DNA from 2 places in the Janibacter cremeus genome. Region 1 is predicted to be linked to the other one. Evidence: riboswitches for the same ligand, from Rfam matches in the RefSeq annotation. Region 1 holds a riboswitch; the other holds the start of a gene.

The links. A riboswitch is a leader RNA that binds a small molecule or an ion and turns the genes downstream of it on or off. The one in region 1 is predicted to bind cyclic di-AMP.
Region 2: it holds a riboswitch for cyclic di-AMP, as region 1 does, so the genes downstream of both, O9K63_RS14545 (C40 family peptidase) here and O9K63_RS11550 (NlpC/P60 family protein) in region 1, are expected to answer to the same signal.

The regions. Positions count from the first base shown of each region.
Region 1 is NZ_CP115184.1:2,444,077-2,447,468, reverse strand. It holds gene O9K63_RS11555 (GTP pyrophosphokinase) at 1-327, opposite strand, end outside; gene O9K63_RS11550 (NlpC/P60 family protein) at 467-1,468, opposite strand; cyclic di-AMP (ydaO/yuaA leader) riboswitch at 1,466-1,628, opposite strand; gene O9K63_RS16795 (GNAT family N-acetyltransferase) at 1,867-2,820, shown strand; gene O9K63_RS11535 (NAD(P)-dependent alcohol dehydrogenase) at 2,942-3,392, shown strand, end outside.
Region 2 is NZ_CP115184.1:3,044,605-3,047,996, forward strand. It holds gene O9K63_RS14535 (MFS transporter) at 1-795, shown strand, start outside; gene O9K63_RS14540 (metal-dependent transcriptional regulator) at 792-1,517, shown strand; cyclic di-AMP (ydaO/yuaA leader) riboswitch at 1,650-1,823, shown strand; gene O9K63_RS14545 (C40 family peptidase) at 1,825-2,703, shown strand; gene mnhG (monovalent cation/H(+) antiporter subunit G) at 2,984-3,337, opposite strand; gene O9K63_RS14555 (monovalent cation/H+ antiporter complex subunit F) at 3,334-3,392, opposite strand, start outside.

The DNA of each region.
Region 1 (3,392 bases):
GACGAGCCGGTAGAGGTCGGCGACGAAGGGGGAGACCACGCGGATACCGGCGATGTCGGTGATGCCCGCGCGCAGCGCCTCGATCTCCAGCTCGACGCCCTGCCGGTCGGCCTTTGCGATGATGCTCTCGGGACTCTTCAGCCGGCTCGAGATGTGCTCGATCGGATTGTCCTGGTGCAGCTCGGTGAACTCCTCGCGCAGGATGTCCAGCCGGGTGGCCACCTGCTCCATGCCGAAGCGGTAGCCGAGCATCATCCGGGTGAAGTCCTCGCGGATCCGGGCGAAGTGCCGCACGGACTCATCGGACAGCTCGGGTATCCCGCTCATGTCGTCTCCGCAGCCTCGGTGTGCATCGCTCACCACCCTAGAGCGCCCCGAAGAGGGGGCCCCACCGCCTCCGCCCGGTTACGGCGGTCCCACGACGAAGGGCCCCGACCGTGGTGGTCGGGGCCCTTCGTGGGGTGGATCAGACGCGACCGTAGGTCACGTTCGAGGTCCAGATCGCGCGCTTGGAGACCGGCACGCGGGAGTTGCCGGAGTCGTACATCATGCCGTTCCCGGCGTAGATGCCCATGTGGTACGCGGGGGCCCCGAAGAAGACGAGGTCACCCGGCTGCGGCGAGGAGACGCGCGTGGCGGCCTGGCGCTGCTGCTCGGCCGTGCGCGGCAGGGAGATGCCGTGCTGGGCGAAGACGTACTGGGTGAAGCCGGAGCAGTCGAAGCCGGAGGGGGTCGTGCCGCCGTACCGGTACGCGATGCCGACGAGGCCCGCCGCGGTGTCGAGGACCGAGCTGTTGCTGGAGATCGCGGTGCGGGTGGCGGTGCGCGAGGCGCGGGTGGGCGAGGACGAGGAGGATCCCTGCAGGCCCATGGCCGAGCCGGTGCGCGGGCCGACGACGCCGTCGACGGCCAGGCCGTTGTCGGCCTGGAAGCGCTTGACGCCCGAGAGCGTCGCGGGGCCGAAGACGCCGTCGACGCCGGTGCCGACGGCCCGCTGGACCTCGCGGACGAGGGAGCCGCGGTCGCCGTAGCGGACGACGCCGGTGAAGTTCGAGGTGCTGCTCGCGGCGCGGGTCGAGGTGCTGGAGGTCGAGCCGCCCAGACCCATCTCCGAGCCGGTGCGCGGGCCGACGACGCCGTCGACGGCCAGGCCGTTGTCGGCCTGGTAGTCCTTGACGGCCGAGAGCGTCGCGGGGCCGAAGATGCCGTCGACGCTCGTGCCGACGACGCGCTGGATCTGGCGCACCACGGAGCCGCGGTCGCCGTACCCGACGATGTCGGAGAAGGCGCTCGTCGTGCTCGTGACCGACGGCGCGCTCACGGTGGCCGGTGCCGCGGAAGCGGTGCCGGTGGTGAGCAGGGCGGGGGCCGTGAGACCGAGCGCTGCGGCGGCGGCGACGCTCAAGCCGGTCTTGCGGAGGGTGGGCTGCTGCGGCGCGCGGTGGCGACCGGCATAGAACTGAGTCATCGTGCTCTCCTGCGCCTGCGGGGTTAGCTGTCGGGTTGGGATGGAGACATCCCGTCCGTGGCCCGGGTGTCCGGGCCGGAAGGACTTCACCCCGAGGCCTGTCGGCCAGAGGTCCTGGGTCCCCCGTTCCTGCCACTTCCTGTTTGCGCAGATCCGATCTGGGTGGCAGGACTCGGCGACCAGAGCGGTCCACCGCTGGATGCGGTGGCGAGGACGAGACTAGCCCATCAGGACACGAAATGGTCACGGTGGTGTCAAGAATTCTGAACGCCGCGTTCAGGTAACGGTCAGGTTCGCTCGGGATGCGCTATGTCAGGGGACTCGGGGCCGTCAGCGGCTGGCGGAACCCCCGGCTGCGGAGGTGACCGATCGCCCCTCCGGCGGGCATCCTGAACGCCGTGCCCACCCCCTTCCTCCCGATCCGCACCGAGCGCCTGAGCCTGCGATCCCACGCCGCGTCCGACCTCGACGCCCTGCTGGCCTACTACTCGATCCCCGACGTCGCGCGCTACCTCCTGACCCACCCGTGGTCGCGGGAGTCGGGTCGCGAGGACCTCGCCAAGCGCCTCGCGCGCACCGGTATCGAGGCGCCGACGCGCGCCCTCGCCCTCGTCGTCGAGCACGAGGGCCGGGTCATCGGCGACGTCGCCCTGTGGGCCACCGACGAGACCGGGGCGAAGGGGGAGATCGGCTGGACCTTCCACCCGGAGGTCGCGGGGCGCGGCTTCGCGACGGAGGCGGCGGCCGCGGTCCTCGAGGCCGGCTTCACCCACTACGGGATGCACCGCATCGCCGCGCAGATGGACGCGCGCAACACCCGCTCGGCAGCCCTGTGCGAGCGCCTCGGGATGCACCTGGAGGCGCGGAGCCGGCAGGACTGGTGGAGCAAGGGGGAGTGGACCGACTCCCTCGTCTACGCCGCCCTGGCGTCGGACCGCCCGCGCGGGGCCGGAGACGCGATCGTCGTCAGCGCCGTCGTCCTCGCCGACGCGGACGGGCACGTGCTCACCGTCCGCAAGCGGGGGACGACCTCCTTCATGCACCCGGGCGGCAAGCCCGAGGCGGGCGAGAGGCCGGAGCAGTGCGCGGTGCGCGAGGTCGAGGAGGAGCTGGGGCTGGTGCTCGAGCCGGAGCTGCTCGACCTCGTCGCGGTGCACCGCACCGCGGCCGCCAACGAGGCCGGCCGTCCGCTCCTCGCCAGTGTCTTCAGCCACCCGCACCTGAGGGGGCGCTCCCGGCCGGAGGTGGTGCCGGCGGCCGAGATCGAGGAGGTGCGCTGGCTCGACCCGGCCGCCGACCTGCCCGACGACGCCGCGCCGCTGCTGCGGCTGCTGGTCGCGCCCGACGCCTGACGCAGATTCGCCTGTCCTAGCCTGTGGTGGTCCACGCCACACCCGACACATGGTTTGCCGATGACGCGGGTGAGGGGTTGACTGGGCAGGATCCCCCTTCGTCCACGAGAGGAGCGCACCCGTGCGCACCGTGAAGGCCTGGGCGGCCCCCTCCGCCACCGAGCCCCTGTCCCCGACGACCATCGAGCGCCGCGACCTCGGCGAGCACGACGTGCTCATCGAGATCGCCTACGCCGGCATCTGCCACAGCGACATCCACACCGCCCGCAGCGAGTGGGGCGAGGCGCCCTACCCCCTCGTCGTCGGCCACGAGATCGCCGGGACCGTCGCCGAGGTCGGCTCCGCGGTGACCAGCCACGCCGTCGGGGACCGCGTCGGCGTCGGCTGCCTGGTCAACTCCTGCGGTGAGTGCGACGCCTGCAAGGCGGGGAACCAGCAGTACTGCCCGCAGCAGATCGGCACCTACGCCGCGACCGACCGCGACGGCACGGTCACCCAGGGCGGGTACTCGACGCACGTCGTCGTCACCGAGGACTTCGTGCTGCGCATCCCCGACGGCCTGGAGCTCGACG
Region 2 (3,392 bases), 600 kb from region 1:
GGCCTCCTCCTCGGTCCCGCCCTCGGGGCGCTGGCGATCGGGCCGATGGGGCTGCAGGGTGCGTACGCGGTCGCGGCGGTGCTCGCCACGGCCTCGCTCGTCACGGTCGTGGCCAGCCCCGACCTCACGGGGGAGCACGAGCGCGCCCGCGCCGCGGAGCCGCACTCAGCGGTGCTGAGCGTCGTCCGGCTGCACACGCGACTGCTGCTCACCCAGGGGATCGCCGTCCTCGTCATCTCCGCCCTGCGCGCCGCCCGGCTCGTGGTCCTCCCGCTGTGGGCGATCCACATCGGGCTCGACGGCGTGGACTCCTCGCAGATCTTCGTCGTGGCCGGCGTCGCGGAGCTCTTCCTCGTCTACCCGGGCGGGTGGGCGATGGATCGTCTGGGCCGGGTCTGGGTCGTGACCGGGCTGCTGGTCATCGTCTCCGGCTCCTTCCTCGTGCTGCCCGTGGCGGAGACGAAGGGGGCGCTCCTCGCCGTCGCTCTCGTCATGGCCATCGGCAACGGCCTCGGTGCGGGGATCGTCATGACCCTCGGGGCGGACGCCGCTCCGCGGCAGGACCGGGCCCAGTTCCTCGGGGCGTGGCGGCTCATGGGGGAGGCCGGGAACGCGAGCGGGTCGCTCGGGCTGAGCGCCGTCACCGCGCTGGTCTCCCTGCCCGCAGCGGCCGTCTCGCTCGGGGTCGTCGGTCTCGCCGGTCTGGGGTGGGCGAGAGTGTTCATCTCCCGGGCCGATCGGGAGCGGGTGGGCGGCCCCGCGGACGGGCCCGGACGCTGGACGGACAAGGCATGATGGAGCCTGTGAAGGATCTCATCGACACCACGGAGATGTACCTCCGCACCATCTTCGAGCTCGAGGAGGAGGGCATCCCCCCGATGCGCGCCCGCATCGCGGAGCGCCTCGGCCACTCGGGACCGACCGTCTCGCAGACGATCGCCCGGATGGAGCGGGACGGACTCGTCAGCCTGGGGGCCAACCGTCAGCTCGTGCTCTCCGAGGAGGGCCAGCAGCTGGCGACGCGCGTGATGCGCAAGCACCGCCTCGCCGAGCGCCTGCTCGTCGACATCATCGGCCTGGAGTGGGAGCACGTCCATGACGAGGCCTGCCGGTGGGAGCACGTGATGAGCGAGCGGGTGGAGCGCAAGATCCTCGGGATCCTGCCCGACCACCGCGAGTCCCCCTACGGGACCCCGATCCCGGGGCTGGACGAGCTGCTCAGCGGCGAGGACGAGGTCGACGACTACCTGGAGGGCATGACGAGCCTGAGCGAGGCGGTGGAGTCGGACCCGGTCGGGGACTTCCGGGTGCGCCGGATCGGTGAGCCGGCCCAGGTGGACACCGACGCCCTGACCCTGCTCACCGAGGCCCAGCTGCGGCCCGGGGTGGTCGTCCAGGTCTCGCTCGACGACGAGGACCGGATCCTCGTCCAGCGCGACGGCGCGGACGTCGCCGACGCCGTGGCGCTGCCCCGCGAAGTCGCCGACCACGTCTTCGTCGAGGCCGTCGCGCGGTGACTCCTGACCGCGTCCGGTACCTTCCGTGACCTTGGCGTGACATCCCCGTGATCTCCATGTACGGTCGGGGCGTCCGCCTCCCCTGGGCGGATCCGTCGAGCGGCGCCGAGTCCTGCCACCGCGACTGACGGGCTTTGACGAACACCGCTTGGCAGGAGCGGGGGACCCACACCGGGGCATCGCAGATGCTCCTCGGGGTGAAGTCCCGCGGAGACGGGTCACCACGGTGATCCGCCGCCACGGGGCCGGGCCGCACCTCTGGCCCGAACCCGACAGCTGACCTCGTAGGCGGGAGAGGTAGACAACTGTGTCCCACAACGTCGGGCGCCACCGCGCCCCCGGTCGCTACAACCCGGCCACCGAGCTCGGCCAGATCATCACCGACGCCGGCACGCCGCTGGCCAAGGGATCGGCCGTCGTCGCCGCCTCCGGTGGCCTCGTGGCCGCGATCGCCATCCCCGCGCAGGCGAGCCCCGTCGACACGGAGCCCGCGCCGCAGGCCGTCAGCGCCGTGCAGGCCAACGCCTCCGACCGGGCCGCCACGGCGCTCGAGCAGACCGCGGCCGTGACCGCCCCCGCGGCGAAGGCCTCCGAGAAGGCCACCAAGTCCTTCGGCAAGGTCGCCGTCGAGCCCGTCGCCAAGCCGACCGGCCCCACCGAGGCGGAGCTGCGCGAGCGTGCGGAGCGCGCCGCTGAGCGCGAGGCCGCGGAGCGTGAGCAGGAGGCTGCTGCCGAGCAGGCTGCCCAGGAGCAGGCCGAGGAGCGCCAGGAGTCGGCCCCGAGCCGCTCGCAGGAGCGTCAGGCCCCGGCGCAGGCCTCGTCCGAGCCGAGTGCCCCGGCTGCGCCCGCCCCGTCCTCCGGTGGCGTCATCGACATCGCCAAGCAGTACATCGGCACGCCCTACGTCTACGGCGGCAGCACCCCCTCCGGCTTCGACTGCTCCGGCTTCACCCAGTACGTCTTCGGCAAGGCGGGGATCTCCCTCCCGCGCACGACCGAGGCGCAGCGTCAGATGGCCACCCCGGTGTCCGACCCGCAGCCGGGCGACCTCGTCTTCTTCGGCGCGCCCGCGTACCACATGGGCATCTACGTCGGTGACGGGATGATGATCGACTCCCCGCGCAGCGGCAAGTCCGTCAGCATCCGACCGGTCTTCAGCGGCGTCTCCGGCTACGGCCGCGTCTGATCGACCTCAGCGAAGGGGACGAAGGGAGACTCTCCCTTCGCCCCCTTCGTCATGTCCCGGGGTGACCGGACGCCAGCGCGGACGAAGGAAAGCGATCGCCCTTGGCGCGACGTCCGCACGACCGGTTGCGTCCCCGCACCGATGCACGGTGCGGACGTCGGCCTGAGTCGGGCGACCCCTTCCCTTCGTCCGCTCGGATCAGGTGGTCACCTCGTGCGATGCGGAAGTCGCACCAGCTGACGACCTGACGTGGCGGTTGCTCCCTTCGACCACTCCGAGATCACCGCTGCATGCGGCGGTACGCCTCGCCGAGCTCGTCGATGTGCAGGAGGTCGTCCTCGGTGACGCCACTGCGGTAGCCCGAGCGGCCGAGCATGTGGGCGGCGACGGGGGCGGTCAGGCCCTGGGCGCCGATGACGATGAGCAGCGTGGCCACGGCGGCCCAGGTGCGCACCGTCAGGGCCAGTCCCAGCAGGATCAGCAGCAGTCCGAGGGTCTGCGGCTTCGTCGCGGAGTGCATCCGGGCGAAGAGGTCGGGCAGGCGGACCAGGCCGACGGCGCCGATGAAGGCGAGCAGCGCGCCGAGCAGCAGCGAGATCGCCCCGGCGATGTCGAAGAGGGTGGTCCAGGTCATTCCACGTCCTCCTTCCGGCCCATGAAGCGGGCCACGGACACCGAGCCGACGAAGC